DNA from 3 places in the Limosilactobacillus pulli genome. Region 2 is predicted to be linked to each of the others. Evidence: predicted binding sites of a transcription regulator. Region 2 holds the regulator's gene; each other region holds the start of a gene.
The links. Region 2 encodes Rex, which represses fermentation and respiration genes when NADH is low (regulators of the CRP and FNR family bind a similar motif). Its sites were predicted from a motif close to TTGTGAANTANTTCACAA; they were not measured.
Positions count from the first base shown of each region.

Region 1: a site for Rex is predicted at 5,130-5,147, ahead of adhE (bifunctional acetaldehyde-CoA/alcohol dehydrogenase). Genes of this name have one in related genera too.
Region 3: a site for Rex is predicted at 2,446-2,463, ahead of pdhA (pyruvate dehydrogenase (acetyl-transferring) E1 component subunit alpha). Genes of this name have one in related genera too.

Region 1 is NZ_CANCWQ010000005.1:39,259-47,065, reverse strand. It holds gene rplA (50S ribosomal protein L1) at 1-582, shown strand, start outside; gene QOS03_RS02755 (APC family permease) at 1,238-2,566, opposite strand; ribosomal protein L10 leader region at 2,888-3,007, shown strand; gene rplJ (50S ribosomal protein L10) at 3,036-3,542, shown strand; gene rplL (50S ribosomal protein L7/L12) at 3,617-3,982, shown strand; partial or broken gene QOS03_RS02740 (phosphatase PAP2 family protein) at 4,092-4,991, shown strand; gene adhE (bifunctional acetaldehyde-CoA/alcohol dehydrogenase) at 5,244-7,807, shown strand, end outside.
Region 2 is NZ_CANCWQ010000011.1:1,050-8,856, forward strand. It holds gene QOS03_RS04800 (ABC-F family ATP-binding cassette domain-containing protein) at 1-1,194, opposite strand, end outside; gene QOS03_RS04805 (redox-sensing transcriptional repressor Rex) at 1,534-2,181, shown strand; gene groES (co-chaperone GroES) at 2,413-2,697, shown strand; gene groL (chaperonin GroEL) at 2,747-4,369, shown strand; gene QOS03_RS04820 (APC family permease) at 4,505-6,106, shown strand; gene QOS03_RS04825 (APC family permease) at 6,231-7,807, shown strand, end outside.
Region 3 is NZ_CANCWQ010000012.1:19,511-27,317, forward strand. It holds gene QOS03_RS05155 (2-oxo acid dehydrogenase subunit E2) at 1-219, opposite strand, end outside; gene QOS03_RS05160 (alpha-ketoacid dehydrogenase subunit beta) at 238-1,215, opposite strand; gene pdhA (pyruvate dehydrogenase (acetyl-transferring) E1 component subunit alpha) at 1,218-2,309, opposite strand; gene QOS03_RS05170 (L-lactate dehydrogenase) at 2,488-3,474, opposite strand; gene QOS03_RS05175 (LrgB family protein) at 3,496-4,212, opposite strand; gene QOS03_RS05180 (CidA/LrgA family protein) at 4,264-4,725, opposite strand; gene QOS03_RS05185 (LytR/AlgR family response regulator transcription factor) at 4,988-5,725, opposite strand; gene QOS03_RS09655 (sensor histidine kinase) at 5,706-6,659, opposite strand; gene QOS03_RS09660 (LytS/YhcK type 5TM receptor domain-containing protein) at 6,780-7,499, opposite strand; gene QOS03_RS05195 (transporter substrate-binding domain-containing protein) at 7,729-7,807, opposite strand, start outside.

The DNA of each region.
Region 1 (7,807 bases), on a different contig from region 2:
AACTTCGACTCAACCCTCGAAGTTGCATTTAACTTAAACGTAGACACGAAGCAAGCGGACCAACAATTGCGTGGTGCCGTTGTGCTGCCAAACGGTACTGGTAAAGACCAAACCGTTGTTGTGTTTGCTAAGGGTGAAAAGGCCAAGGAAGCCGAAGCTGCTGGTGCAGACTTCGTTGGCGACCAAGACCTGGTTGACAAGATTCAAGATGGCTGGCTGGACTTTGACGTTGCCATTGCAACGCCTGACATGATGCCACTGGTTGGTCGTCTGGGTCGTGTATTGGGTCCTAAGGGCTTGATGCCAAACCCTAAGACGGGTACGGTTACGATGGATGTAGCCAAGGCCGTTTCTGAATCTAAGGCCGGTAAGGTTACCTACCGGACTGACCGTGACGGCAACGTTGCCGTTCCATTCGGTAAGGCATCCTTTGACACGGACAAGCTGGTTGAAAACCTGAAGACGATCGAAGAAACGATCGTTAAGCTTCGTCCAGCCGCCGTTCGTGGTGCTTACATCAAGCACGTTTCTGTAGCTTCGACTTTTGGTCCTAGCGTAACGATTGACCTGGCAAGCTTCTAAGCTGTCAGCTTGAGATCGATCAAAGCCATCAATTAATTTTGATGGTTTTTTTATTTAAAAATATGTAAGCGCTAACAAATCGTGCTATAATATAGATGTAGCAAAGGTAAGAACCAAACGAGGTGATGCCTAATGATTAAGATGATTCGCGCAGTAATAAAATAGCTTCGTTGCATGGTCAAATGAATGGGGCTGATACCGATGGGCAGTGAATTTAACTAGACGCTTTGGATGGAGATCTGAGGTGGTGCCTAATGGTTAAGATGATTCGCGCAGTAATAAAATAGCTTCGTCGCATGGTCAAATGAATGGGGCTGATACCGATGGGCAGTGAATTTAACTAGACGCTTTGGATGGAGATCTGAGGTGGTGCCTAATGGTTAAGATGATTCGCGCAGTAACAAAATAGTTTCGTCGCATGGTCAAATGAATGGAGCTGATACCGATGGGCAGTGAATTTAGTTAGTCAGGTTCAATATTTGGCGCTGATGACCATTTAAAATGGGGCGATCTTATGTATAAACCACCATAATTTGAACAACGCAAGATGGCTGGCAAATCGATAAATTAATAAAAATCAATATAATAAAAGAAATTGAAACAAAGAAGCGATCGTGAAATCAAAACACGGTCGCTTCTTTTGTTATGTCGTAAACTATTTTGCTGGCTGGTCGAGCTTTTTGACGATCCAAAAGACTGGTAAGCCGATAATCACGACACCGGCAAAAAGCATTACGCCGGCCGGATCATTGATAATTTCGCTGACCAAAACGAAGATGCCACCAGCAATGGCAATAATCGGAATCCATGGGTAAAGTGGGGTGGAAAATGGTCGTGGTGCTTCATTGGTTTTGCGCAGAATAAAGATACCAAAGAACGCCAGAATGTAAAAACAATAAACGGTGAAGACGCACAAATCGGATAAATGATCTGGATCAAAGAACATCATCATGATTGTAGCCAAAATAATGATAAACAAAGTTGCCGCTACCGGCGACTTACCTTTTGGCGTTAGATAGGAAAGCGTACGTGAAAATGGAATATCACGTCGTTTGGCCATTGCATAGACGATTCTTGGAAACGTCAGCATCTTACCATTGATCGTTCCCATCATTGAAATAATGATACCGGCAGATAAGAGCTTGCCGCCAATCGTACCGAAAGCTTTGACGGCAAGATAGGCAGTGGTATTTTCGCCGAGCCGATGAATCGTTTGAACTGGCAAAAAGCGTAAAACGCCAATTGTAATCAAAGTATAGATTAGCAAAACCGCACTGATTCCCAGGATGATCGCTTTTGGCAGCAGTTTTTGGGGATTTTTCATCTCACCGCCCAAGTTGGCAATCAAAATCCAGCCATCATAACCGAACAAGGTTGCTAAGATAGCAACACCAAAATTTCCGGCCGATTGATGAACCTGACTGAGCGTTTGGCCAAAGGCATCTTGATGGCCCCAGAATAGACCAAAGATGATAATAGCGGCAATTGGCACCATTTTTCCAATCGTAGTGATCACGGAAAATACTGCACCAACGCGATTTTCCAGCATGTTCATGGCACCAATGACTAGGATTGTGATTACAGCCAACGGAATGCGCCAAGCAGCACTAAGCCCAAAAAGGTTGGCCATCAGAATGCTCATAAAGCCGGCAACTGAGGCAATAATTGCGGGACCATAGACAATGATCTGCATCCAGCCAGCTAAAAAGCCCCAAATGCGTCCATAAAGGTTTTCGATATAGACATACAGACCACCGGTATATGGCATTTGTGAGCCAATCTCAGCAATCGTCAAGCCAGCCGTCAGCGTGATGATACCACCCAGAACCCAGGCGAGAATGGCCATGGTTGAAGATCCTGCACTGTCCAGGACTGAACCTTGCTTAAAAAAGATACCGGAGCCGATGATGGTACCAATTACGATTGAAAGCGCCGAACCGAAGCCTAACGAGCGTTTAAGCTCTGTTTGCGGCTGTTTTTTCATAGGAATTTCCTCCATTCATTAGTCCAACAAAAAACCGAGCCGTCCAACTGCCAAGAAGGTTCAAAAGCAGTCGGGCATGCTCGGTGTCGCTGGTAATTTGAGCGCGTCAAAGATCCTCAACTGCTTTCAGATTGAAGCTGAGGATGAAGATTGATGAAGTTTGAAATAATGCAGAGTCATTAAATCGCTCCTCCAGACGCTGGAAAATTTTACGATTCTTACAATAACATGAGAAAAAATTAAACGCAACAAATTATCAATGAAAATAAATTCAAAAAACATCCTTGCAATCTCGGCTCAATCCTGTTATACTGGCAAAGTTGATTAAATATGACTCTGCCTAAGACTCAGGTGGCGTAAGCCTTAATGAATGCCTGCCGAGGAAGAAATGAAATGTTCCTTCTCTATGTCTGCCGGTCATAGGGATTTTTTTAAATCCGATCAAAATACATCGCAGGAGGTGAAATTCATGAGCGAAGCAACGATTGCTAAGAAGGCTGAAGTAGTTAAGAACGTCAATGAAATGCTGACGAACGCTGAAACGGCCATTGTTGTTGACTACCGTGGTCTGACGGTTGCTGAAGTTACGGATCTGCGTAAGCAGCTGCGTGATGCAGGCATCAAGATGATGGTTATCAAGAACAAGATTCTGGAACGTGCCGTTGAAGGTACGGACTACGAAGATCTGAAGAGCACGTTCGTTGGCCCAACGGCCGTAGCATTCTCAGACGAAGATGCTATTGCCCCAGCAAAGATTCTGAAGAAGTTTGCTGACGACCACGAAGCTCTGGAAATCAAGGGTGGCTTCATCGAAAAGAAGGTTCAAACCCTCGACAAGATCAACGAATACGCTACGATGCCAAGTCGCGAAGACCTGCTGTCCATGTTGGCAAGTGCTCTGCAAGATCCAATGCGGAAGATTGCCCGTGCAGTCAAGGCTGTTGCCGACAAGAAGAGCGAAGAAGAAGCTGCCTAAGCTTTATAGCGTACCCGCTAATTTTAAAAATCTGCGCCTGAGCGCATAAACCGAAATATTGGAGGAAAATTAACATGGCTTTTGATAAGGATGCTATCATTGCTTCTCTGAAGGAAGCATCAATCTCTGACCTTAACGACCTGGTTAAGGCTATCGAAGAAGAATTCGACGTTTCTGCAGCTGCTCCAGTTGCTGTTGCCGGTGCTGCCGGTGGCGACGCTGCTGCTAAGGACAGCTTCACTGTTGAACTGACTTCTGCAGGTTCTGCAAAGGTTAAGGTCATCAAGGCTGTTAAGGACATTACTGGTCTGGGTCTGAAGGACGCTAAGGACCTGGTTGACAACGCACCATCCGCTGTCAAGGAAGACGTTAAGGAAGACGAAGCCAACGACATCAAGGAAAAGCTTGAAGCCGCAGGTGCTACTGTTACCCTTAAGTAGTCTCAGCTTAAATAACAAAAAGACGATCGCTGTTAGCGGTCGTCTTTTTGTATATGTAAATATTGATGTTTTTATGGATTAATTTCTTTGTAAAGAAAATCAAAAGAAACTGTTTGGCATTTCAGCAATTATCTGCATTATTTTATTAGCGATTGCCTATTTTGGCGATTTAGCCATCAGCAATACATTAATCAACTATCACAGCTGGGTCGGCATCATCTGCCAGACGTTCGGGGAATTTCCAGTTTATCTGATTTTTGCCTTATGCGGCCAAATTGCGATGACTTATGCTTGGTGGGGCGGTTTTGAAAAATTGATGGCAGTACCATTGTTTGTCGGTGGGCTGACATTGTCACTTTAGCAAAACAAGCAATACGTTAATGAGTTCTTGGACTATCTTTATTCAGCTCATACTAATCTCAAAAATGGTACGGCGATTGCAATGGCCAACAGCGACTCGGCAACGGGTGGCTTTTCAGAATCGATAATCATCACCGTCTGGATATTGTTTTTTGCTGCCTTTACGCTGCTGGCGCAATGGTGGTTGAAGAATAAGACGCAAGGCCAACTGACGCGCTATATGCAGATTGCTGTACTGGTATCCTTTACGGTCTGGTTTGCTCTGGAAGTTAATCTGACCTTAAAGGAACTGTGGGGACACTATCGCCCTTATGAACTGACGGCTGGTAATCATGAGTTTACCAACTGGCTGACGATTAATGGCGTTAATGGTCATAAGTTGTTTCCATCAGGACATACGATGGCAGCAACGCTATGTATCGTTTTCTCGTGGTTCGTCTCCAAAGTCAAGCGCAAGGGATTCTTTATTGGTGGGATCATCTATGGTGTCTTGATCGGACTGAGCCGTGTAATTGTAGGAGCCCATTTCTTCTCTGACGTTACGTTCTCGTTTTTTCTGACGGCATTGATCATCTTTGTGATGAACGGACTTGGCAAGAAACTGATTAGAGACTTTTGCTTACAAAAATTTAGTGGTTTAAATCTGTGAATCAGAATACAATAAACGCTGAATAAAGGACGATGAAAGTAGGAAACAACGAACTGCTTTTAAAAATAATCAAAACTTTTTCTTACTGCTACAAGGCTTGAAGAGATCACGTTGTAATCGCTTTCCAAAATCCAGTGATTGTTATTAATTTCACAAAAAGTGTTTACAAATCCGAGAAAAAGAGTATAGTAATAATTGTTCAAAGGATAACAAAGTTGTTGAAAAGTAATTAACTGAGAAGGAGTAAGTGCAATGACAGTTAAAGCCAAAGCCACTGTTAAGGCCACTGAAAAGCCTAAAGACAAGGAACAAACTGCTGAAGAACTGATTAATGGATTGATTGACAAGAGTGAAAAGGCACTTGATCAATTACGCACATTTAGCCAGGAACAAGTCGACAAGATCTGTCAAAACCTGGCGCTGGCTGCTGAGGAACACCACATGGATCTGGCGGTTTCTGCCGCTAACGAAACCGGCCGTGGGGTTGCTGAAGACAAGGCCATCAAGAACATCTACGCCAGTGAATACATCTGGAACAACATTCGCAACGACAAGACGGTTGGGATCATTGATGAAGATGATGAAAACCAAATGATTACGATTGCTGATCCGCTGGGGGTAATTGCTGGGGTCGTACCGGTTACCAACCCAACGTCAACGGTAATTTTCAAGTCAATCGTTGCCTTGAAGACGCGGAACACAATCATCTTCTCGTTCCACCCACAAGCCTTCAAGTCATGTGTAAAGACTGGTCAGATTCTGGAAGCTGCTGCTGAAGCTGCCGGTGCACCAAAGGACGTTATTCAATGGATTCCACAATGCAGTCGTGAAAATACAACGGCATTGCTGCAGAATCCACGCATTGCTACGATTCTGGCTACTGGTGGCCCTGGCCTGGTTAAGGCAGCTTACAGTTCTGGTAATCCTGCACTGGGTGTCGGTCCTGGTAACGGTCCGGCCTACATTGAAAAGAGCGCCAATATTGATCGTTCGATCTACGACATCGTCCTTTCAAAGACTTTCGATAACGGTATGATCTGTGCTACTGAAAACTCGGTTGTTGTCGATGACGAAATCTACGACCAGGTTAAGGAAGCATTCAAGAAGTGGAACTGCTACTTCTTGAAGCCAAGCGAAATTCCAACCTTTACCAACGGCTTTATTGACCCAGATCGTCACCAGGTCCGTGGCCCAATTGCTGGTCGTTCTGCCAATGATATTGCCGAAATGTGTGACTTGAAGAACGTTCCGGCTAACACTAAGGTCCTGATTGCCGAATTGGATGGCGTTGGTCCTAAGTATCCATTGTCTGCTGAAAAACTTTCACCAGTGTTGACGATGTACCGTGCCAAGGATCGTGAAGATGCTTTCCGTATCTGCAGCGAGCTGCTGGCATATGGTGGTGAAGGTCACACGGCCGCTATTCACACTAATGATGATGAACTGATTAAGGAATACTCGTTGAAGATGAAGGCTTCTCGGATCATCGTCAACTCACCATCTGGTCTGGGCGGTATTGGTAACGTCTACAACAACATGACGCCATCATTTACGCTGGGGACGGGTTCATACGGCAGTAACTCGATCTCACACAACGTTTCTGACTGGGATCTGCTGAACATTAAGAAGGTTGCTATGCGTCGTGAAAATCCACAATGGGTACAGATTCCGCCAAAGGTATACTTCCAACGGAACTCACTGAAGTACCTTAAAGAAATTCCAAACATCAACAAGGCATTTATCGTTACCGGTCCCGGCATGATCAAGCGTGGCTACATTCAACGGGTTATTGACCAGCTGCGGCTGCGTAACAATCGGGTTCAATACGAGATCTTCTCTGATATTGAACCAGACCCATCGACGGATACGGTTGACAAGGGTGTAGCTTGGATGAATGACTTCCAGCCTGATACGATTATCGCACTGGGTGGTGGTTCACCAATGGACGCTGCCAAGGCAATGTGGATGTTCTATGAGCACCCAGATACGACTTGGAACGGGGTTCGTCAAAAGTATCTTGACATCCGTAAGCGGGCCTACAAGATCGGTCGGCCAAAGAAGGCCCAATTCATCGGGATTCCTACGACTTCCGGTACGGGTTCTGAAGTTACGCCATTTGCAGTTATTACCAACTCTAAGACGCACGTTAAGTACCCATTGGCTGATTACGCTCTGACGCCAGATATTGCTATCGTTGACTCGCAATTCGTTGAATCCGTGCCTGCCAACACGACGGCATGGACTGGTCTGGATGTTTTGACACACGCTACTGAATCGTATGTTTCCGTAATGGCAACTGACTACACGCGTGGCTGGTCGCTGGAAGCCATCAAGGGCGTTATGGAAAATCTGGAGGCATCTGTCAAGGGTGATAAGCTGGCCCGCAAGAAGATGCACGACAGCTCCACGATTGCAGGTCTGGCCTTTGCCAACGCTTTCTTAGGGATTACGCACTCTTTGGCCCACAAGATGGGTGGTGCCTTTGATCTGCCTCATGGTCTGGTAATTGCGATTGCACTGCCACAGGTTATCCGCTTCAACGCTAAGCGCCCAACCAAGCTGGCAATGTGGCCACATTACGAAGACTACCGTGCTGATAAGGATTACGCCGAAATCGCTCGCTTCTTAGGCTTGAAGGGCAACACGACTGAAGAGCTGGTCGAAGCCTACGTTCAAAAGATCATCGAACTGGCTCACAAGTGTGGCGTAACGCTGAGTTTGAAGGCTAATGGCGTCAAGCGTGAAGACTTTGACAAGGTTGTTGATCAATTGGCTGTATTGGCTTATGAAGATCAATGTACGACGGCTAACCCAGT
Region 2 (7,807 bases):
CTGGTCGTAATAGCCAATCTCTAAGTTGGCGCCAAACTTGATCGTGCCACTGAGTTTGGGAATCTTTTTCAAAAGCGTTTTTAACAATGTGGACTTGCCAATTCCGTTTGGTCCGATGATACCGATGCGCTGGCCTTTGCGGACCTTAAACGATAATGGTCCAGCCAGTTTTTGATCCTGATAGCCAATGTTGAGATCAAAAACATCTAAGACCTCGTTGCCAGAGTCATGATCACTGTGAAACTGAAAGTGAATAGAGGCATCATCAGTCACTGGACGCTCCAGGCGATCCATTTTCTCCAGCTGTTTGCGCCGGGCTTGAGCTCGTTTGGTTGTTGATGCGCGCACGATATTGCGATTGACGAAATCCTCCAGTTTGGCGATTTCTTTTTGCTGCTGCTCATAGTGCTTCCATTCCGCTTGCAGTCGTTCACGCTTATGGGTAACAAACTGAGTGTAGTTGCCGGTATAGTGAATCAGAGTCCGGTTGTCTAGATCATAAACATCGGTAACGACGCGATCCAAAAAGTAACGGTCGTGAGAGACGATCAAGAGCGCACCCTGGTAGCTTTTAAGATAATCTTCCAACCAGCTTAAAACACCCATATCCAAGTGATTGGTCGGTTCGTCTAAGATTAAAAGATTAGGCGACTGCAGCAAAATCTTGGCTAGGGCCAGCTTAGTCTTTTGACCGCCAGAAAGCGCATTGACTGAGGTATCATACATTTCTTCACCAAAGCCAAAACCATGCAAAACACCCCGCATCCGGGAGGCATATTCATAGCCGCCTTGCTTTTTAAACTGTTCCGACAGTCGATCATAGCTGGCTAGTACTTCTTGATAGTCAGCATCGTCAGGAGCAAGCGTTCCTAATCGTTCTTCCAGATCATGCAGCTGACGTTCTAGATCGTGTAGGGGAGTAAAAACGCTGTCTAATTCAGCCCAGATTGAGTTTTGACTGTCGAGTCCTTGATTTTGGGCTAAGTAGCCAATCGTGAGATCACGAGCATGGGTGACCGTGCCTTCATCGGGCTCGGTCAGGCCAGCAACGATTTTTAAGAAAGTCGTTTTACCGGCACCGTTACGGCCAACCAGGGCAGTACGGCCGTGATCTTGGATCTGCATATTCATATTGTGAAACAAGACATCGTTGCCAAAACGACGCTCAACGTTATTGGTTTGCAATAAGAGCATAGTTCAACCTCATTTTTATTGTAGATAATCAGTAAGATTGTAGCACAAGATTGAGTGGACTGGCGAGATTGAACCGAGTGACGACAATGTTAAGCATTTAATTTAGTGTGTAAAAAATCGGTTCGAGAGCAAATGATCAGATGCGCATAATCAAAACAGCAATCGGTTTTTCACAAATTCCTCATAGACAAGCATCGATCCCTGTAGCATAATAAAAGGCATGTTAAGTATGAAAAAAGATTCTTTTCTTGGAAAATAGTTCACAAAGTCTGGCTGAGTTGCTAAAATAATAAAGGAATAATTTTCACAAACTAGAATCTGAATTGGAGGAATCTATTAATGGCAACGCGTAAAATTCCCCGTGCCACGGCTAAGCGGTTGCCGGTCTACTATCGGTATCTGAACGTTTTGCTTAATGCCAACAAGCGGCGGGTTTCATCAACTGAACTGTCAGAAGCAGTCAAGGTTGACTCAGCAACGATTCGACGCGACTTTTCCTATTTTGGCGAATTGGGCAAACGAGGCTATGGCTATGATGTGGAAAAGCTTTTGAACTTTTTCAAGGGTATCCTGAATCAAGACAAACTGACCAGTGTGGCGTTGGTCGGGGTCGGCAGCTTGGGCAGTGCCTTGATGAACTATAACTTTCATCAAAGTACCAATCTGCGGATCAGTGCCGCCTTTGATCCTAAACCTGCTCTGGCCAATACCGTTAAGAGTGGGATTCCTGTCTACCCAGTCGGTGAGATGAAAAAGCAGCTGAAGGAACAGCAGATTGACGTTGTTATTTTAACGGTTCCCGGTGAAAAGTCACAAGCAGTTACTGATGAGCTGGTTGAGGCCGGTGTACACGGTATCTTGAACTTTACGCCGGTACGCCTGTCAGTGCCAAAAGACGTTCAGGTGCAAAACATTGACCTGACCAATGAGCTGCAGACACTGATCTACTTTATTGAAAACAACAATGCCAAAGATGGTCAAAAATAGTGTAACGCACGGCGAGCAATCGTCGTGTTTTTTTAATTATTGATCAAAAAGTCAAAATGCCTTGATATCAGTAACTAAAGCGTTTTTAAAAGTCTAATAGTCAAAATTGGTCAAAATAATTGTTGCATTTTGGCAAGATCATGATATAGTAGATCATGTAATTAGCACTTAGGTGATGAGAGTGCTAAATAAATATCTGAATTATTAATGATGATTGATGGAGGGATTAACGTGTTAAAACCATTAGGAGATCGCGTTGTTCTTAAAGCGGAACAAGCTGAAGAAAAGACGGTTGGCGGAATCGTGTTGGCTAACAATGCCAAGGATAAGCCAACGACGGGTACGGTTGTCGCAGTTGGCGAAGGCCGCTACCTGGACAATGGTCAAAAAGTTGCTCCAGTCGTTAAGGAAGGCGACCGCGTCCTGTTTGACAAGTACGCAGGCAATGAAGTTGAATACAAGGGTGAAAAGTACCTGGTCGTTCGTGAAAAAGACCTGGTTGCCATTGTTGACTAAGTAGACTTGTTTTCGCATTCGATCAATATTAATGAGGTGAAAATCTAAAATGGCAAAAGAAATCAAATTTTCTGAAGATGCACGCAAGGCAATGCTGCGTGGGGTAGACAAGCTGGCCAATACCGTTAAGACGACGATTGGTCCTAAGGGCCGCAACGTCGTTTTGGAACAAAGCTACGGTGCTCCTACGATTACCAACGACGGGGTTACGATTGCCAAGAACATTGAACTGGAAGACCACTTTGAAAACATGGGTGCCAAGCTGGTTTCTGAAGTTGCTTCCAAGACCAACGACAACGCTGGTGATGGTACGACGACGGCTACGGTTCTGACGCAATCCATCGTCAACGCCGGTATGAAAAACGTTGCCGCCGGTGCCAACCCGGTCGGCATTCGTCGCGGGATTGACAAGGCTACCAAGGCAGCCGTTGAAGAACTGCACAAGATGAGCCACGAAGTTCAAAGCAAAGATGACATTGCTCAAATCGCTTCGATCTCGGCTGCCAACCCAGAAGTCGGTGAACTGATTGCCGATGCTATGGAAAAGGTTGGTCACGATGGTGTTATCACGATTGAAGACAGCCGCGGCGTTGACACGACGGTTGACGTGGTTGAAGGGATGAGCTTTGACCGCGGCTACATGTCTCAATACATGGTAACTGACACGGACAAGATGGAATCCGACCTGGATAACCCATACATTCTGATTACTGACAAGAAGATCAGCAACATTCAAGATATTTTGCCATTGCTGCAAGCAGTCGTTCAAGAAGGCCGCTCGCTTCTGATCATTGCTGATGACATTACTGGTGAAGCTCTGCCAACGCTGGTTTTGAACAAGATCCGTGGGACGTTCAACGTTTGCGCTGTTAAGGCGCCTGGTTTTGGTGACCGTCGTAAGGCTCAATTGCAAGATATTGCCATTCTGACTGGCGGTACGGTTATTTCTGACGACCTGGGCATGAGTTTAAAGGATGCTACGGTGGCTCAACTTGGATCTGCCAACAAGGTTACCGTAACCAAGGACAACACGACCATCGTTGACGGTAACGGTGCCAAGGACGCTATTGCCGAACGGGTTGAACAAATCAAGCAGGCCATTGCCAACACGACTTCTGAATTTGACAAGGAAAAGCTTCAAGAACGTCTGGCCAAGCTGTCGGGCGGGGTTGCCGTAATCAAGGTTGGTGCCGCTACGGAAACTGAGCTTAAGGAAAAGAAGTACCGTGTTGAAGATGCCTTGAACGCTACGCGGGCTGCCGTTCAAGAAGGTTTCGTACCTGGTGGTGGTACGGCACTGATCAACGTTATTCCAGCCCTGGAAAACGTTGAAACCGAAAGTGACGATGAAGAAACTGGTGTCAACATCGTTAAGAAGGCTCTTGAGGCTCCAGTTCGTCAAATCGCTGAAAACGCCGGGGTTGAAGGCTCAATTATCGTTAACCGTTTGAAGAGCGAAAAGCCTGGTATTGGCTACAACGCTGCCATTGACAAGTTTGAAGATATGGTTGCCGCTGGTATCGTTGACCCAACCAAGGTTACGCGCTCGGCTCTGCAAAACGCTGCTTCAGTATCTGCAATGCTGCTGACTACGGAAGCCGTTGTTGCTGACAAGCCAGAACCAAAGAATGATCAGCCAGCTGCTCCTCAAGGCGGCGCCGGCATGATGTAATCCTTATTGGATGAATAAAAAGCGTCTCGACTTTAAGTTGAGACGCTTTTTTGCGTTTAATGGCCACTTAGTGGTATTCTGTTAGTTATGTCCATTAAAATGATGGGCGCTAACTTATTTAGTGGAGTAATTTTTATGTCATCAAAAATACCTAGTCAGAAAATGTCTTTAACTTCCGTCATTTTACTGGCTCTGAATTCATTAATTGGATCCGGATGGCTGTTTGGGGCTGGCGAAGCGGCTAGAATTGCGGGGCCGGCAGCGGTTATTTCCTGGATTTTAGGGGCGATCATCATCATGGTGATTGCCTTTAACTACGTAGAATTAGGGGCGATGTTTCCAGAAAGCGGGGGCATGAGCCGCTATGCTCAATACAGTCACGGCCCGTTGTTGGGATTCGTAGCTGCTTGGGCTAATTGGGTCTCTTTGATTACACTGATTCCGATTGAAGCTGTAGCCTCGGTTCAATACATGAGCTCATGGCCATGGAGCTGGGCCAACTGGACGCGTAGCTTTGTCAGCCATGACAGCATTACCAATCAAGGGCTGCTGGTGGTCTTTGCGTTTATGATCGTTTTTACGCTGATCAATTTCTGGTCAGTTAAGATCTTAACTCATTTTACGGGCTTGATCTCGATTTTTAAGCTGCTGATGCCGACTTTGACGATTGTCGTTTTGATGCTGAGTGGTTTTCATACCGGCAACTTTGGTCACAGTGTTCAAGGCTTTATGCCCTATGGCAGCCGTTCGATTTTTGAGGCGACAACGGTAGCCGGAATTATTTTTTCATACGATGCCTTTCAAACGGTCGTCAATTTGGGTGGCGAGATGAAGGATCCACAAAAAAACATCTATCGTGGGGTCGTGATCTCACTGACGATTACAGCTGTGCTATATATTCTGTTGCAGATTACTTTTATTGGTGCCGTTAAGCCATCACTTTTGTCTGCGCATGGCTGGCACGGGATTAATTTTGCTTCGCCGTTTGCAGATCTGGCCATTTTGATGGGGATCAACTGGCTGACGATTCTTTTGTATATTGATGCTTTCGTGTCGCCGTTTGGTACCGGGGTGGCTTTTGTTACCAATGCTTCACGAACGCTGGCGGCAATGGCGCGTGGCGATCATTTGCCAGCTTGGCTGGGGAGACTGCAGCGCCGCTATATGGTACCGCGTTTTGCCATGGTGGTGAATCTGATTTTGGCGGCTGTTTTGGTCTGCATTTTTCGTAATTGGAGTGCGCTTGCCAGCGTCATCTCGGCCTCAACGCTGATTGCCTATTTGACGGGACCGGTAGCTGCCGTAGCACTTAGAAAAATTGCGCCTGATTTGAAGCGGCCATTTAAGCCACGTTCTTTAAGCTGGATGGCACCATTGTCGTTTGTGCTGACCAGCCTTGCAATCTATTGGGCAATGTGGCCGACGACGATTGAGGTGATTTTTGTCATTTGCCTCGGTCTGCCAATCTATGCCTATTATGAGATTCGTTACCATCACGTTTCTTGGAAGATGCAGCTGAAAGGATGCGGCTGGCTGTTGGGCTATCTGGTGTTCATATCAATTATGTCTTATCTGGGTAGTGATGGCTTTGGTGGTCAGAACTGGATTGAATATCCTTTTGACTTTGTTGTAATCATTTTATGTTCACTAGTATTTTACTGGTGGGGGATCAATAGCAGCGTTGCTGGCCAGGATCTTGAATTGGGACGGGCCGTCAACGCGCGTATCGATGAATAGAGCAGCTTTGATAAAGTCTTTTAAACCGCTGATCCGCCAATTGCGGGTGGGTGGTATTAACCATTTTAGTGGTGTAGAATAACTGTTGACTTTATATCTTAATAGAGTGAAGGAGAAAAAGAATATGTGGCGGTATTTAAAACGCGTCCTCATTGGTAAGCCATTAAAGACGCTGGATGAAGGCCAGGCCCATTTGACCAAGTTTAAGGCATTGGCCTTGTTATCGTCGGATGCTTTATCATCCGTTGCCTATGGTACTGAACAGATTACGACTGTTTTGGTAACCTTGTCAGCGGCCGCGATCTGGTACTCACTGCCGATTGCAGCGCTGGTTTTGATTCTGCTGGTGGCAATCACGTTTTCCTATCGGCAGATCATCAATGCTTATCCAAGCGGTGGTGGTGCCTATGTCGTTGCTACCGAAAACTGGGGCCGCACCGGTGGCTTGTTGGCTGGTGGCTCACTTTTGGTTGACTATATGCTGACGGTCGCGGTTTCAACGACTTCCGGCACTGAAGCGATCGTTTCTGCGGTCCCGCAGCTTTATAAGTATTCGGTGCCGATTTCAGTCATTATCGTCTTGCTGATTATGATTTTGAACCTGCGGGGATTGAGTGATAGTGCCAATTTCTTAACGGTTCCGGTTTATTTCTTTATCGTTATGATCACGGCCATGATTGTTTGGGGCTTTATCAATATTGCCACGGGCCACTTGACCTATCATGCGACGGCATCGTTTGGAACACCGGTTGCCGGAATGTCGGCAGTGCTGTTTATTCGGGCTTTTTCAGCCGGTTCATCCTCATTGACCGGGGTTGAGGCGATCAGCAATGCCGTGCCAAACTTTAATGAACCTAAAAAGAAGAACGCGGCCAATACGCTGGCGATCATGAGTCTAATTCTGGCTGCCTTCTTTGGCGGAATCACGTTCTTTAGCTACTACTTTGGAATTGTGCCAAACTCACATGCCACCGTGCTTTCACAGATTGGTGCCGTAATCTTTGACGGTCATGGAATCGGCTTTTACCTGCTGCAGCTTTCTACGGCCATGATCTTAGCCGTTGCTGCCAATACTGGCTTTTCGGCCTTTCCAATTCTGGCGTTTAACATGGCCAAGGACAAGTATCTACCACATGCCTTTATGGATCGTGGGGACCGTTTGGGATATTCCAATGGGATCATTGCCCTGGCCGTTGGTGCCATCGTCATGATTTTGATCTTCCATGGTAAGACCAACATGTTAATTCCACTGTATGCGGTTGGTGTTTTTGTGCCATTTACGCTTTCTCAGTCCGGGATGATCATTCACTGGTTTAGACATCGCCAGGGACACTGGCTGGGCAAGTCCACGATCAATCTGGTCGGGGCCTTGATCTCGGCATGCCTGGTTGTCTTCTTGTTCTGGCAGCATTTTGGCAACGTATGGCCATACTTGATCATCATGCCTGCTCTGCTGTTTATGTTCTACAAGATTCACAACCACTATATCAAGGTCGGCATGCAGCTGCGGATTGCCGAAAAGACCAAGGTTCAGCTGCATGACTATGATGGTTCGACCGTGATCGTCTTGATTGGTAACGTGACCCGAGTTACCAAGGGAGCCATCAATTATGCGCGTTCAATCGGTGACTATGTCATTGCCATGCACGTCTCATTTGATGAAAACCCTGGTAAAGAACACAAGACGGCCAATGAGTTTAA
Region 3 (7,807 bases), on a different contig from region 2:
AACTTGGCCGACTTTGACGTCATCACCTTTTTCAAAATTGATCTTGGTTACCTTGCCATCAACTGGAGAAGGAATTTCTGAGGTTGACTTGTCGTTTTCAATCTCAACCATGTCGGCATCCTTGGCAACGTCATCGCCAACCTTGACGTGCCATTCACCAATCGTGCCTTCTGCCATTCCTTCGCCCAGCTCTGGCATCTTGAATTCGTATTTGCTCATTGATCTTCCACCTCGCGATTAAAAGTTGACGGTTTCCTTAACCTTATCAACAATGTCTTGCTTGTTAGGCAGCCATACTTCTTCGGCATCACTGAATGGATATGGCGTGTCCGGAGCAGCTACCCGAGCAATTGGGGCATCCAGGTACAAAATGCCTTTTTCACCGATCAGCGAGGCAATCTGACCGCCAACACCGGCCTGCTTTTGAGCTTCTTGAACCAGTACGACGCGACCCGTCTTCTTGACGGATACCAGAATCGTATCTTCGTCAAGTGGAGCCAGCGTCCGCAGATCAACAACTTCGACATTGATGCCTTCTTTAGCCAGTTCATCCGCAGCTGCCAGGCTTTCTTGAACCATGTAGCCATAGGTGATGATGGAAACGTCCGTACCTTCACGCTTAACGGCTGCCTTGTCCAATGGAACGGTGTAGGCTTCGTCAGGCACTTCTTCTTTAACGGAACGGTACAGCTTCATGTGTTCGCAGAAAAAGACTGGATCATCGGAACGAATTGCTGATATCAAAAGCCCCTTGGCATCGTATGGACCGCTTGGCACAACCACGCGCAAGCCGGGAACCTGAGTCAGCAAGCCTTCAAAGCTATCGGAGTGCAGTTCAGGCGTGTGAACCCCACCACCAAATGGAGCCCGTACCGTAATTGGGAACTTGCGCGAGCCACTCATCCGGAAGCGGTAACGTGCCATTTGCCCAGCCAGTTCATCAAAAGCTTCGTAGATAAAGCCCATAAACTGCAGTTCTGGTACCGGACGGAATCCTTCCAGCGCCATCCCGTTGGCCAGGCCGATAATGCCTGATTCAGCCAGTGGCGTGTCAAATACTCGATCTTCACCGAATTTTTCTTGCAGGCCATCCGTTGCCCGAAAGACACCACCATTTTTACCAACGTCTTCACCAAAGATCATTACCTTGTCGTCATGAGCAAGCTCTTCATCCATGGCAGCCGTAATTGCCTTGATCATTGTCATCTTAGCCATGATTACTTAGCCTCCTTTGCCTGATAAGCATCCAACTCTTTTTGAATTGCTGGTGGCGTAACCACATATTCGTTTTGCATCAGTTCGGTGACGGTTTGAGCTGGTTGGGACTCAACCTTTTCCATTGCGTCATCGACTTCTTTGTTGGCTGCATCAACGCAGGCCTTTTCCTTGTCTTCATCCCAAAGGCCCTTGCTCTCTAAGAACTTGCGCATCCGAATCAGTGGATCCTTCTTCAGCCAGACGTCTTCTTCACTTTCGGAACGGTAACGATGAGGTACGTCACCGGCAGTAGTGTGTGGTCCGTAACGGTAGCACAGCGTTTCGATCAAAACAGGACCATTGCCGGCCGTGATCCAGTCGCGTGCCTGCTTGGCAACACTGTAGACTGCCAAGGCATCCATCCCATCGACTTGCAGACCAGGAATCCCACTGGCAACGGCTTTTTGTGCCAAGGTTGGGGCTGCCGTTTGTGCCTTTCTTGGAACCGAGATTGCGTACATGTTGTTTTGAACGACGAACAGTGCCGGTGCCTTAAATGCGCTGGCAAAGTTGACACCTTCGTAAAAGTCACCTTGCGAGGTACCACCATCACCAGTATAGGTGTAGGCAACGTTCTTGCTGCCCTTCTTCTTCAAGCCCAGTGCAACACCGGCCGTTTGGGCATATTGAGCACCAATGATGATCTGAGGTGGAACCGCCTGCAGATCTTCAGGATACTTGTTGCCGTTGACGTGGCCGACACTCCACAAGAAGCCCTTCCACATTGGCAGACCATGCTTTACCAGCTGTGGTACGTCACGGTAGCCGCCAAGCAGAAAGTCATCCTTGCTCATCGCAAAGTTGGAGCCCATTTGACTGGCTTCCTCACCGGCAGTTGGGGCAAAGAAGCCCAGCCGACCTTGCCGACAAAGCTTCATGGTCCGGTCGCCTAAAACTCGTGACCAAACCATTTGCTCAAACAATTCAACCAATTCATCATCACTCAGGTCAGGCATCAGATCGGGATTAACGACTTTGCCATCTTCGTCCAGAACTTGAAGCGGCTTGATTTCGGGGTTATGTTTAAACTCCTCAAAATCCAACTTTTTCATCTAGAACAACCTCCTTTAATAAACGATGAAACGCTTACAAATATATTTTTAAACCATTTTATTTAAAAATCAAGTCTTTTTTCGAAAAAAACGAGGGAAACTTTCTCCATTCACGGAAACGCTTTCCTAGTTGATTTTGTGAAATATTATGCAATAATACTCATTAATTCGTGAAACATTATGCATCAGCTACCAACGAGACGATCTCCTTGTTCAGACCGGTTTCGTTCATGCCGCGATCGACAGCTTCACGCAGGGCTGCAGCAGAATGAGCCATTGCTTTTTGCTCACGTTCATTCAATTGGACATCAATCACCTGTTCAACCCCATGCGCGTTGATTACGGCTGGCGTACCCAGGTAAAGATCATGGACGCCATATTCGCCATTGACATAGGCACCAACTGGTAAGACTGCATTTTCATTGCGCAAGATAGCTTTGGTAATCCGCATCAAAGCAGTGGCAACGCCATAGTAGGTTGCACCTTTGCGATTGATAATTTCGTAGGCTTTGTGACGAGTTTCATTTTCGATTTCCAATAGCCGCTCAATAGAGACATTTTGCTCTTCAGCAATCTTAAGCAGATTCTTGCCACCGATTGAGGCTGAAGAATAGGCCGCAAATTCAGAATCACCATGTTCGCCCAAAACATTGGCGGATACATCAGCTGGGCTGACGTTAAATTCCTTAGCCAATACTACCCGCAGCCGTGCCGTGTCCAGCAGCGTACCGGAGCTGATAACCCAACTGGTTGGGAATCCTGAGATCTTTTGGACGGCATAGGTCAGAATGTCGACTGGGTTGGCAGCTACTAAAAAGATGCCGTTAAAGCCGGACTTAACCACGTTTTGCGTAACATCAGCCATGATCTTGAGGTTCTTGTTGATCAATTGCAGCCGGGTTTCGTCAGGTTTTTGGGCAGCCCCGGCACAGATTACAACGAGATCAGCATCGCGGCAGACTGAGTAGTCAGCAGACTCAACTTTTTTAGGCGAGGTAAAGGCCATAGCATCCTCCAAGTCCAGCGTGTCGCCTTCGCCTTTGCTCTTAGTGTAATTGATAATCGCGAATTCTTCAGCCAATCCCTGCTGAACCATGGCAAATGCATAGGCAGAACCAACCGCGCCGTCACCAATCAGCACGACCTTTTGTTGTCGATAAGACATATTATGATACCCCTTTGTTAATTATTTCATGAACAGGTTGACGTAGATTGGAACCAGAATGTCCATTGCCAACGAAACGATAACTACGGCAACCGAAGCCATGGCCCCTTCAATTGAGCCTAATTGCAGCACCTTGGCAGAACCAACCGTGTGACCGGCAGAACCCAGACCCAGACCAGTACCAACCTTGGAAATCTTCTTCAAGCGGAAGACCTTGATCAAGAAGTTGGCCAGGGCGTAGATGATGACGGCGTTTAAAATACATGCCATGGCAGTAACGGCAGGGTCACCGCCAACCCCCTTGGCAATTGGCATGGCAACAGCAGTCGTTGCGGCTTGTGGCAGCATGGCAGCCGTGGAAACTCGCGACAGACCAAACAGCTTGGAAACCAGTTGAATCCCAAACAAGGAGATAAAGCCGCCGACAAACAGCGTCAAAACAATATCAAGCCAGTACTTCTTGAAAATATCATTTCGACGATACAGCGGAATGGCAAACGCAACCGTAGCCGGGTTTAAAAACCAGAAGATGATGTTTCCGCCTGGCAGGTAGTACTTAGTGTAGACGGCAGCCGTCGTAGAGCCAATGCCCTTGACCCAGATTGCCAAAACCGCAATTCCAAAGACCATCCCGACCAAAAGCGGCGTGAACAAGAAGAACCCATGACTGATCTTAAACAGCCACATTCCCAGCAGATAGCCAACAAGCGAAATAAAGATACCAGTATATGGCAGCATTAGTGATTGAGTGAATATGCTTAAAACATTTCCTTTACTATTTTATAGCGTTTAATGAGCTAATTTTTGTGAGACGTTTTTTACTGGCGCATCTGATTTCTTAATCAAGCGTTCATGCAGCTTAACGAAGAAGTTACCAACGTAAGCAATTACGACCAGCAAAATGATCGTTGAGATGATGATCACGCAGATGTCTTGCAGACCTTCTTTTTTCATTAGACCCAGACTACCGGCCAGCTGAACGCCAGATGGAACGAACAGGAATGCGATCAAGCTGATCATAAAGTCACCAAATTTTTCAACTTGTTCCAATTTAACAATGTGCGTTGCCAACAAAACGTACAGCAGCATCATCCCAATCAGAGTAGTTGGTACGACGAAGCTGGCTGGAAACAGATCCGAAATGAATTGTGACACAAACAGGATGGTACCAAAGATCCCCATTTGAACCAAAATTGGTGCGGCCTTTTTTTCTTCTTGCTTGGTCGCAGTCTGCTTTGCTTTCTTATCCATAAGTTTTTCCTTCCCTCAAAATCAATCCAAAATATCATTAAAATAATTGCAGTTAATTCGATTTAAGATGATCATCCTTGATATCGATTACACAAGCTATTATAGTTAACAATCTTGATTTTGTGTTAGGCTACCAAATTTTGATCTGAGATACCTTTTGAAGGCGCTGAAATGCCCTGAATGAAATTTTTTGGCAAAATAAAAAGCAACAAATGCACTATCTCAGGCATTTATTGCTTATGTAATTATTAGACAATTTGGCTTATTGCAGTCCAATTGCCTTCTTGGTCTTAGCCACGTATGACCTGCTGACCGAAATCTTACTACCGTCTTTTAACGTTAATTCGTAGGTGTGATTAAAACTTGGCTGCATCTCATCAATTTCATCCAAATTGACGATAAATCCCCGGTGTATCCGCATAAAATGCCTTGGATTCAGCAATTGGGCGATACTCGTCAAGGTCTGGCGGCTGATCAACAGCTTGTCGTTTCTAAGATGCAGATGCGTATAGTCTCCCTGGGTTTCAATGTACATGACGTCACGTTTTTGGATCACCATTGTTTTGTCATCAATCGTGATCGACAGTCTTGGATTTTGCCAGGCTGCCTGTTCAGCAACATTTTCTGCTTGGTCGGCGGTTCCTCGAATCTTGGCAACCCGGGCAACGGCCTCGTTGATGCACTCGGGGTCAAACGGCTTGAGAATATAGTCAACGGCAGCCTCATTAAAGGCATCGACCGCATAATTGTCATAGGCGGTTGCAAAAACGATTGCTGGCGGTTGCGGCAGCTTTTTCCAACGTCTAGCCAGCGCCATCCGATTGCCGTCATCCAGCTTGATATCCAAAAATACCAGATCAGGCTGATTAGCATTGACCTTTTGATCTGCCATCATTACCCCATTGGCCTCGTCAATCTCATTGATCAGCACATTTTCCTTCAATAAATAATGCAGTTCATTTCTGGCTAACTGCTCATCGTCAACAATCAGTACTTTCATCGGTCGCCACTCCTTTCAGATTGGGCTTTTGTTCAGTTTGTGCATAAGGGATCAAAAGCGAGATTGAAGTACCCGTTTTTCCGGTAACGATCTGCACTTTGGCACTATCGACATACAGACCTTTTAGCCGCGCGTTTAGGTTTTGCAAGGCCGTACCGCTGCCGTGCTTGGAATTGGTTTTTTCTTTACCCAGCTTATCAATCACGTTAGGATCGATACCCTCACCATTATCGGTCACCCGAATCTCTAGATATCTGCCTGACCTGGTAATCCAAATATTGATGATGTTGCCGGTCTTGCGGTTGCCGAATGCATGGTGAATTGCATTTTCAACCAGCACTTGAATTGCAAATGGCGGTACCAATACCTGATCATCAACGCTGCTAAAGAATTCCACGTCATACTTATCGGGAAAGCGCGTCTGTTCCAGGTTTAAATAGGCCTTAACATGAGCTTCTTCTTGCTTGAGCGGAATCTTGGACTGATTGGCACCCAACAGATTGGAGCGGAAAAACGTACTCAGCTCACGCAGCAAAAAGCGCGCCTTTTCACTATCAAACCGAGAAATTGCAATAATCGTATTGATCGAATTGAAAAAGAAGTGTGGACTGATCTGAGCTTGTAATGATTTAAGCTCGGCATCCCTAAGCAAACTGGCTTGGCGCTCTTTTTCGCCCAAAACGATCTGAGTGGCCAAAATTTCACCCAGGCCCTCGCCAGTTTGAATCTCAATCGGCGTTAATTTCCAGTTTTCCGTAAAGTACAAGGTCAAAACACCTAAGACCCGACCACCAAGCATCATCGGAATCGCCATTCCTGCCTGTAATGGGCAACGCAAATTTTGACAGCCGATTTGAGCGGCATTATAAACCAGCTGCGTCTGTTTTTCTCGTAAAGCTCGCTTAACAAAATTCGGCACGTTATCTTTCGGCATGTCTTGGCGATGATGGTCGCTGCCGGCTCCTGCAAAGGTGAGCGTTTTTTAACCGTTGCCGATACCGACCGCATCAAAATCAGTATATGCCAAAATTAATATAGCCACTTATTTAGCCGACTATGGCTGCAAACCGTGACGAAATGCTGGTAAGGTTCTAACGGCCAGTTTCATCACCGAACGCGTCTGAACAGCCCGCGTGTCGACTTCTTGACGAAAATAAAGCGATAAGATCATCAAGAAAAATACCGTCCCAACAGAGCTGATCACGATCATTGGCAAGGCGATAAAACTAACCAGCTTCAAGTGTGTTGGACTAAACAAACCAACAAACACCATCTGAATTGACTCCATCATTAAACTGATCAAGAAACCTTGCCAAGGCGGCATCACGACAAAATGCCGCCGATTCTTGCGATAAAGCATCCTTGACAAAACCCCGATCAGAGTCGAGCCGATAATGTAAAACCATGCATCACTTGCCCAGCCTTCCATCATCGTCCGGTGCGCACCCGCAACCAGACCCGTGATGCCGCCAACGCTTGGCCCACCAACAATACCGGCGACTGTAACCACCAGAATACGGACGTTGACCACTGAGTAGCCTGGAATCACGTGCCAGAGAATGGTTTCGCGCATAATATGATTATTGGGATCAATTTGGATATCCAGCATGTTTGAGATAATTGCAAACGCCGAAAAGATCAAGGTCAGCTTGAAGCGATCGGCGGGTGTCGATTCTAACAGTAATTTGCGGAAGGGACGTATATTGACCAGGATGAAGGCCAGTAGAACAATCAGTCCCACACGCTCAGCCGTTAGAAAAGCTAGTTCTCCCATAAATTCACTCCTTAAATCTTGCTCATCCAGTAACTTAATATACCACATCCTTAGTGATAGACTTAACAAGAATTTGTTATTACTATGTATCTATGCTTGATTAAACTAATTCAAATCCGCATAATATTGATATTTTTAAACGGTCCTGTCTAAATCATGATGGCATTCAAAGTATTTGCCAACTAAAAAGCATGACCCGGAACATTCCAGATCATGCTTTTTGAGTTGTTTATTTGGTAATGTCAGCACCAAAGTACTTTTGCGAAAGCTTCTTGACCGTGCCATCCTTTTGTAGCTTTTCTAAGGCC